One region of the Pseudomonas sp. G(2018) genome, then DNA from elsewhere that is predicted to be linked to it. Evidence: riboswitches for the same ligand, from Rfam matches in the RefSeq annotation. Region 1 holds a riboswitch; the other holds the start of a gene.
What was found. A riboswitch is a leader RNA that binds a small molecule or an ion and turns the genes downstream of it on or off. The one in region 1 is predicted to bind cobalamin.
Positions count from the first base shown of each region.

Region 2: it holds a riboswitch for cobalamin, as region 1 does, so the genes downstream of both, FFS64_RS09095 (CbtB domain-containing protein) here and cobO (cob(I)yrinic acid a,c-diamide adenosyltransferase) in region 1, are expected to answer to the same signal.

Region 1 covers NZ_SCOO01000008.1:209,194-213,607, reverse strand. Annotated here, with positions in the region: gene FFS64_RS11390 (cobyrinate a,c-diamide synthase) at 1-828, opposite strand, end outside; gene cobO (cob(I)yrinic acid a,c-diamide adenosyltransferase) at 825-1,436, opposite strand; cobalamin riboswitch at 1,518-1,748, opposite strand; gene FFS64_RS11380 (hypothetical protein) at 1,901-2,485, shown strand; gene FFS64_RS11375 (sorbosone dehydrogenase family protein) at 2,553-3,866, shown strand; gene FFS64_RS11370 (O-methyltransferase) at 3,907-4,414, opposite strand, start outside.
Region 2 covers NZ_SCOO01000007.1:7,322-11,735, forward strand. Annotated here, with positions in the region: gene cobW (cobalamin biosynthesis protein CobW) at 1-649, opposite strand, end outside; cobalamin riboswitch at 748-960, opposite strand; cobalamin riboswitch at 1,123-1,348, shown strand; gene FFS64_RS09095 (CbtB domain-containing protein) at 1,469-1,663, shown strand; gene FFS64_RS09100 (CbtA family protein) at 1,675-2,379, shown strand; gene FFS64_RS09105 (cobalamin biosynthesis protein) at 2,376-2,789, shown strand; gene cobM (precorrin-4 C(11)-methyltransferase) at 2,872-3,618, shown strand; gene nfuA (Fe-S biogenesis protein NfuA) at 3,761-4,345, opposite strand.

The DNA.
Region 1 (4,414 bases):
CGCATCACGGATCGGCGAGAAAAACCGCAGCTCGGCGCCCATCGCCCGCAGCAAATCAAGGCTGGCGCCGTAGGTGAAGGCAAACGCTTCGTCCCGGGCCACGGCAATGCGCACGCCGGCCAGCAGTGGCTCGGCGGCAATCAGATCCGGCGCAGCGAATTCAACCGCCGGCGGCAGCGCAACCTCGCAACTGCTGGCCAAGGCATCGGCCGCCGCATCGAGACGCACATCGAGGTCGTTCAACTCGCTGGCCTGGACCAGGCCGAGGTGTCGGCTCGGCAATTCGATCCCGGTTTCCCGGGACAGCGCGCCGTACCAGCGCAGGCCTTCGGTCAAGCTACCTTCGAGCAATTGTGCATGACGCAAGGTGCCGACACGATTGGCCAGGACCCCGGCGAAGGGCAAGTCCGGCTGATAGCGCGCCAACCCCAGTGCCAGTGCGCCAAAGGTCTGGGCCATGGCGGTGCCGTCGATCACGCCCAGCACCGGCACACCGAAGTGCCGTGCCAGATCAGCGCTGGAAGGTGTGCCGTCGAACAGCCCCATCACGCCTTCGATCAGGATCAGGTCGGCGTCGCCTGCGGCTTCCCACAACAAGCGGCGACTTTCCTGCTCGCCGACCATCCACATGTCCAGTTGATACACCGGCGCACCGCTGGCGCGCTCGAGAATCATCGGGTCGAGAAAGTCGGGGCCACATTTGAACACGCGAACCTTGCGCCCCTGATTGCGATGCAATCGGGCCAGCGCGGCGGTGACCGTGGTCTTGCCCTGACCGGAGGCCGGCGCGGCAATCAGTACCGCGGGGCAACGACGGGGTTGATTCACAGCTCGACGCCTTTTTGCGCTTTGATCCCAGCCTGGAACGCGTGCTTGATCATGCCCATCTCGGTGACGGTGTCGGCCAGTTCCATCATCTCTGGCTTGGCGCCGCGACCGGTGACCACCACGTGCTGCATCGGCGGACGTGCCTGCAAATCGCTGAGCACCTGATCGAGATCGAGGTAGCCGTGCTTGAGCGCGATGTTCAATTCATCCAGCACCACCAGGCCGATGGATGGATCGCGCAGCAATTCCTGCGACACCGCCCAGGCCGCTTCAGCGGCGGCGATATCACGCTGACGGTCCTGGGTTTCCCAGGTAAAGCCCTCGCCCATCACATGAAAGCGCACCTGCTCGGGAAAGCGCCGGAAGAACAACTCCTCGCCCGTGCAGTTGCGCCCCTTGATGAACTGCACCACGCCGCACTGCATGCCGTGGCCCAGCGACCGGGCGAGCATGCCAAACGCCGAGCTGCTCTTGCCTTTGCCGTTGCCGGTCAGCACCAGCAACAGACCGCATTCGTTCGGGGAATTGGCGATGCGTTCGTCGATCACGGCTTTCTTGCGCAGCATGCGCGCCAGATGACGTTCGTCACGATCAGGGGTATCAGTCATGGGGGAGCTCTCCGTTGAGGCTGGATAACGGCGGGCAGGCACAAGAATAGACGGCAAGAAGCCTGGCATCGCCCACCGTGATGCCGCTTGGATGGATCAGGCCGGTCTCCGGGCTCATGAGCGGCGTTGGCCTGACTGCGCGCCTTCCCATGTCTTTTGACACAGTGGCTCAAGACGCAGCTTTCACTCATTTACCGTTGCGGGGGCAGCGCCGGAATTGCAGACCTTCGTGCTTTGAAGTGACCACTCACCGGCTTCCCTGTTTCACTCTGTCGGCCCAAGCCACAGAGCACCTGAAACAAGCCGCGAAGGTTAGAGGGTTGGGGGTGGAGCGTCAATTGAAGACGGGGCGTATCAGTGAATAACAGCCACCCATCCACAAATTGACGCCAATCTTGTGCCACACTCTCAGCAGTGATATCAAAGAGCCACAAACCCACAACACAATAAAAAGGGTGAGCCCCATGCAAGGCATGATCATCAGCAATCCGAAGCTGGAATTCCTGCGACCGGTGCTGGAGCGCTGGTTCGAGTGTATTGACCGCTACAACGCTGTGCGTGGTGATAATGAAACACCGTACTGGCTCGACGAAAAAGCCAATCTCGGCCTGCTCTCAGCTGCGGCATGGATGGCGGAAACAGTGACCCTGCAACAATCGCCCACCCGCAAACAGACCGAAGAAGGCGAACGCAATGGCCGCGCCGACCTGTTTATCGCCACCCCCGAAGCCCGCGCCTGGCTGCAGGCCACGCAACGCTGGCCACGGGTCAACAGCTTGAACCTGACCCAGGCCCTGCACGACATCACCAGCAACGCCAAGCAAATCAGCTACGCCAGCGACCTGAAGCTCGGCTGCCTGTTCGTCGCCCCGCAAAAAGCCCAGCACGGCGCCACCCCGGAAGAACTGCAGGACATGGTCGACGACCTGCAAAAGGAGCACACCTGCGCCGTGGCCTGGTACTTCCCCTACGCCTATCGCAAGTTGCGCAACGAAGCGGGCCACTATCACCCCGGCATCGCCGTGCTGCTGAAAGAGGCTCGCGGTTGAGGGTTGAACCATCCAGCGTCCAGGCTTCTCTATGATTAGATCAAGGCATTCATAGGGAAGATCAGCAATGCGCACCTCTCAACTCGCTTTTGTCATCGCCCTCGCCGGAGGGCTCGCCGCCTGCGGTGAAACCTCCAGGCTGCAAGTCTCCGACGGCACCGGCCCGTCGCCCAAGCTGCCAGAACCGAACAAAACACTGATCCCGACTGTGAACATCGCGCCGGCCATTGGCTGGCCGGACGGCGCGAAACCCGTCGCTGCCGCCGGCACGCAAGTGGCCGCGTTCGCCGAAGGCCTTGATCACCCGCGCTGGCTTTACGTACTGCCCAATGGCGACGTGCTGGTCGCCGAAACCAACGCCCCGCCAAAACCCGCTGACGGCCAGGGAATTCGCGGCTGGGTCATAAAAAAAATCATGGGCCGTGCCGGAGCCGGCGTGCCGAGCCCTAACCGCATCACCTTGTTGCGAGATTCGGATCACGATGGCATTGCCGAGACCCGCACGGTCTTCCTGGAAAATCTCAACTCGCCCTTCGGCATGACCCTGGTCGGCAATGATCTGTACGTTGCCGATACCGATCGCCTCCTGCGCTTTCACTATGAAAGCGGCGACACAGCGATCAAGTCGCAGCCGATTAAAGTGGTGGATTTACCGGGCGGCACCCTAAATCACCATTGGACCAAAAACGTCATCGCCAGCAAGGACGGCAGCAAGCTGTACGTCACGGTGGGCTCAAACAGCAACGTCGGCGAAAACGGTATGGATCAGGAAGAAGGACGCGCGGCGATCTGGGAAGTGGATCGCGCCACCGGCAACCACCGAATCTTTGCTTCGGGGATTCGCAATCCGAACGGACTGGCCTGGGAACCCACCAGCGGTGCTTTGTGGACTGCGGTCAATGAGCGGGATGAAATCGGCAGCGACCTGGTGCCCGATTACATCACCTCCGTGAAGGACGGCGGGTTCTATGGTTGGCCTTACAGCTATTACGGCCAGCACGTCGACATTCGCGTCGAGCCGCAAAAACCCGAGCTGGTGGCCAAGGCGATTGCGCCGGACTACGCGGTGGGTCCGCATACCGCGTCACTGGGTCTGTCGTTTGCCGAGGGCAACAAGTTGCCGGCGCAATTCAGGGAAGGCGCCTTTATCGGCCAGCACGGCTCATGGAACCGCAAGCCGCACAGTGGCTACAAAGTGATTTTCGTCCCCTTCAGCGCCGGCAAACCGAACGGGCAGCCGGTGGATGTGCTAACGGGCTTTCTCAATGACGACAAAAAAGCCATGGGTCGGCCGGTGGGTGTGGTGATCGATCGGCAAGGCGGTTTGCTGGTGGCGGATGATGTGGGGAATAAAGTGTGGCGAGTGTCAGGCACTAAATAACGCAATTACCATCAGACACAAAACCCAGTGGAAGCGGCGGTTAGTGTTTACGACAAAGGGTCAGCCCATCCCCCAATGGCAATAACGATAAATCCACCCGCGAATCATCCTTCAAGGCACGATTGAGCGCCTGGATGGCGCGGGTGTCTTCACTCTCCGGATCAGCCTCAAGCACCCGGCCACTCCACAGCGTGTTATCGAACACGGCCAGACCGCCGGTGCGCAACAGACGTAACGCATGCTCCAGATAGACGGGATAGTTGGCCTTGTCAGCATCGATAAAAACAAGATCGAACTGCCCGGGCTGGTCCAGCGTACTCAGGGTTTCCAGCGCAGGCGCCAGACGCAGATCGATTCGCCCGGACAAACCGGCTTCCTGCCAGTAACGGCGCGCCGTGGCGTTGTAATCGCCGGGAATGTCACAGCAGATCAGCGAGCCGTCTTGCGGCAATGCCGCTGCCATGCACAGGGCGCTGTAACCGGTGAAAGTGCCGACTTCCAAAACACGCCTGGCGCCGATGAGTTTCACCAGCAACGCGAGAAACTGC
Region 2 (4,414 bases), on a different contig from region 1:
CTTCGATGACTTTCACCGCCGGCGGCAGTTCCTCGGCAACTTCCAGGCGCACGCGGGCCAGGTCTTCCGGGTTGATCAGGTCGGCCTTGTTGAGGATCACCAGGTCGGCGCTGGACAACTGGTCGGCGAACAGTTCGTGCAGTGGCGATTCGTGGTCCAGGTTCGGGTCGAGTTTGCGCTGGGCGTCGACCTGATCGGGGAACGCAGCGAAGGTGCCGGCAGCGACGGCCGGGCTGTCGACCACGGTGATCACCGCGTCAACGGTGCAGGCGCTGCGGATTTCCGGCCACTGGAAAGCCTGGACCAGCGGTTTTGGCAGGGCCAGGCCCGAAGTTTCGATGAGGATGTGATCGAGATCGCCGCGACGGGCAACCAGTTCGCGCATGACCGGGAAGAATTCTTCCTGGACGGTGCAGCACAGGCAACCGTTGGCCAGTTCATAGACCCGGCCAACAGCTTCTTCTTCGGTGCAACCGATGGAGCATTGCTTGAGGATCTCGCCGTCGATGCCCAGCTCGCCGAACTCGTTGACGATCACCGCGATGCGGCGGCCCTGGGCATTGTCGAGCATGTGCCGCAGCAAAGTGGTTTTGCCCGAGCCGAGGAAGCCGGTAACGATGGTGACGGGGAGTTTGGCCAGTGTTTTCATCGGATGCCCTTTGGCAAGGTGGCGGGCATACGGGACGAGAACCGGCAACGCGCATGCGCACCGGAAGCGTTCGCCACCGGATCACCCCGCCCGGTTGTAGTGAGAATCTGTATCGAGGCAGGTCTCCTGGCTGACGGTGTGCCAGTTATTGGACTGGCATTCACTGCGCCTTCCCGCGGGCTCAGGATCTGAGCGTGCAGTGGCGTGGCAGCGAACATCACCGTTCACAGTTGCGGGGGCAGCCGCGGCATCGACCGCGTTCCCTTCTTAGCTTCGGCAAACGCCGAAGAACCTCGAAAGCGCAAGGCTACGCATGGTATGGGGGCGGGTCAATGTCTTGTGACACCCGCACAGGCCCCTTCGCGAGCAGGCTCGCTCCCACATTGGCATGCGGTCACCTGCTTGCGAGGAATTCACCTCGGTTTGAAGATGAGAACCCCTGCCAATTGACGCCCCACCCCCGCCCATGCTCTCCTACACGCCTTGTTACGGGTGCCCTTCACAGGGTGAAACGGGAAACCGGTGAATCATGTGCTTTACTCAAGGCCATGTCAGTCCGGTGCTGCCCCCGCAACGGTAAGCGAGCGAAGCGTCAGATCCACTGTGCCGATGTGGCATGGGAAGGTGATGCTTGCAGGTCAAGGCGAAAGCCTGCGCCCCTCGTGAGCCCGGAGACCGGCCCGCAACACAAAGTGACCAAAACATCACTGAAAGACAAACCCGCGGTGGGCGGGCGCTGTTCGAATCCCTGCGCGCCGGTTGTGCGCAGGGTCTTGCATGCGCTTTTGATTCCCCGCTGACAGAACAGAGGGAAACGCCATGTCGATCATCAGCAGCACCGGCCACAGCAGTACCGCCAGCAGCGCCACAACCCTGACCCAACGCCTGACCGCCGCCGTTTTCGCGTCGATCCTCGGCGCCAGCCTTGTGTACTTCGCCGGGTTCTCGCACATCGAAGCGGTCCACAATGCCGCCCACGATACCCGTCACAGCGCCGCGTTCCCGTGCCATTGAGACCTGCCGACATGATCAAGCGTATTGCGCAAACCGCAGGTTTCACCGGGTTGCTGGCCGCCCTGTTGCTGACGCTGCTGCAAAGCCTTTGGGTTTCTCCGCTGATTTTGCAGGCCGAGACCTACGAAAAATCCGAACCCGCAGCCGTTGAAGTGCATGAACACGCCGCCGGCGTCGCCGCCCACACCCATGATGGCGAAGCCTGGGAGCCGGAAGATGGCTGGCAGCGCGTGCTGTCGACCACAGGTGGCAATCTGGTGGTGGCGGTCGGTTTCGCCCTGATGCTCGCCGGTCTCTACACCCTGCGCGCGCCGACCAAAACGTCCCAGGGCCTGCTCTGGGGACTGGCGGGTTACGCCACCTTCGTGCTGGCGCCGACCCTCGGCCTGCCGCCTGAATTGCCGGGCACGGCTGCCGCCGATCTGGCACAACGGCAGCTATGGTGGATCCTCACCGCCGCCTCCACGGCTGTCGGCATCGCGCTGATCGCGTTCAGCCGCCACTGGCTGATGAAAGCCCTCGGCGTGGCGATCCTTGCCGTGCCCCATGTGATTGGCGCACCGCAACCGCAAGTGCACTCTATGCTCGCCCCGCAAGCACTGGAGACTCAGTTCAAAATCGCTTCGCAGCTGACCAACGTCGCGTTCTGGCTGGCCCTGGGCCTGATCAGCGCCTGGCTGTTCCGCCGCAAAAGCGATGGCCAATACCACGCATGATTGATACCGGCACTGCGCCGACCCTGGTGGTCGGCCTGGGCTGCCAGCGCGGCTGCCCCGTCAGTACGCTGCGGGCGCTGCTCGATCAGGCGCTGCAGGCCAACCAGATCGAACTTCATCAGATCAAGGCCCTGGCCAGCATCGACTTGAAGCGCGACGAACCGGCCCTGATCGAACTGGCCGAACAACTCGGCTTGCAGTTGATGTATTTCAGCAGCGAACAGTTGGCGGCTTATCAAACGCAGCTCAGCCACCATTCGGAGATCGCCTTCGAGCGCACCGGTTGCTACGGCGTGGCAGAAAGTGCCGCCCTGGCCATGGCCGAACAACTGGCCAATGCGCCGGCAAAACTGCTGATCCCGCGACAAAAATATGCCCAGGCGACACTGGCATTGGCCTACGCTGCTTAAAATCCCCGATAATCCGCGCCTTCGATCATGAGCAATCTTCATTTGAAGCCTTGCCCACCCCCTTTTTTCACAGGAACCGACGATGACCGTCTACTTTATTGGCGCAGGTCCCGGCGATCCGGAACTCATCACCGTCAAAGGCCAACGGCTGATTCGCAGCTGCCCGGTCATCATCTATGCGGGCTCGCTGGTACCCACAGCCGTCCTCGAAGGTCACCGAGCGGAACTGGTGGTCAACAGTGCCGAATTGCATCTGGAACAGATCATCGAATTGATCAGGGCTGCCCATGCCAATGGTCAGGACGTGGCCCGGGTACATTCCGGCGATCCGAGCCTGTATGGCGCCATCGGCGAACAGATTCGCCACCTGCGTGAACTCGACATTCCTTTTGAGATCATCCCCGGCGTCACCGCGACGGCGGCTTGCGCAGCGCTGCTGGGCGCAGAGCTGACGTTGCCGGACGTATCACAAAGCGTGATCCTGACCCGCTATGCCGACAAAACCGCCATGCCGGCGGGAGAGGAACTGGGCAACCTGGCGCAGCATGGGGCGACCATGGCGATCCATCTTGGGGTGAATCATCTGGAGAAAATCCTGGCCGAACTACTTCCGCACTACGGCGCGGATTGCCCGATCGCGGTGATTCACCGGGCGACCTGGCCGGATCAGGATTGGGTGGTGGGGACACTTGAGGATATTGCCAGGAAAGTGGCCGCCAAAGGGTTTCGGCGCACGGCGTTGATACTGGTGGGTCGGGTGTTGGGGAGTGATCACTTTAGTGAGTCGTCGCTGTACCGTGCAGGGCATGCACATTTGTATCGTCCATAGGCCCTCTTCGCGAGCAAGCCCGCTCCCACATTGGAATGCGATCAACTGTGGGAGCGGGCTTGTTCGCGAAGGCGTCAGTGAATTTCACCCATAAAAAAAACGGCGCTCACGGGGCGCCGTTTTTTAGTTCGCAGCGAACGCCTTAGTAGTAGGCGTTTTCTTTCTGCGTGTGGTCAGTGACGTCACGGACGCCCTTGAGCTCGGGGATGCGCTCGAGCAAGGTGCGCTCGATGCCTTCCTTCAAGGTTACGTCGGCCTGGCCGCAGCCCTGGCAACCGCCGCCGAACTGCAGAACGGCGATGCCGTCTTCGACCACATCGATCAGGCTGACCTGACCGCCGTGGCTGGCCAACCCCGGGTTGATCTCGGTTTGCAGGTAATAGTTGATACGCTCGTTGATCGGGCTGTCGGCGTTGACCATCGGTACTTTGGCGTTGGGCGCCTTGATGGTCAGCTGGCCGCCCATGCGGTCGGTGGCGTAGTCGACAACCGCGTCGTCCAGGAAGGCTTCGCTGAAGTGATCGATGTAAGCAGTGAAGCTTTTGAGCCCCAGTGCGGTGTCTTCAGGCTTTTCTTCGCCCGGCTTGCAGTAGGCAATGCAGGTTTCGGCGTACTGGGTGCCAGGCTGGGTGATGAAGACGCGGATGCCGATGCCCGGGGTGTTCTGCTTGGAGAGCAGATCAGCCAGGTAATCGTGGGCGGCGTCGGTGATGGTAATAGCGGTCATGGAAACTCCTCGCAGGCTTGGGCGCAGTTTACGCCAATCATCGCGCCGGACAAAGTCCTAGTATTTTTG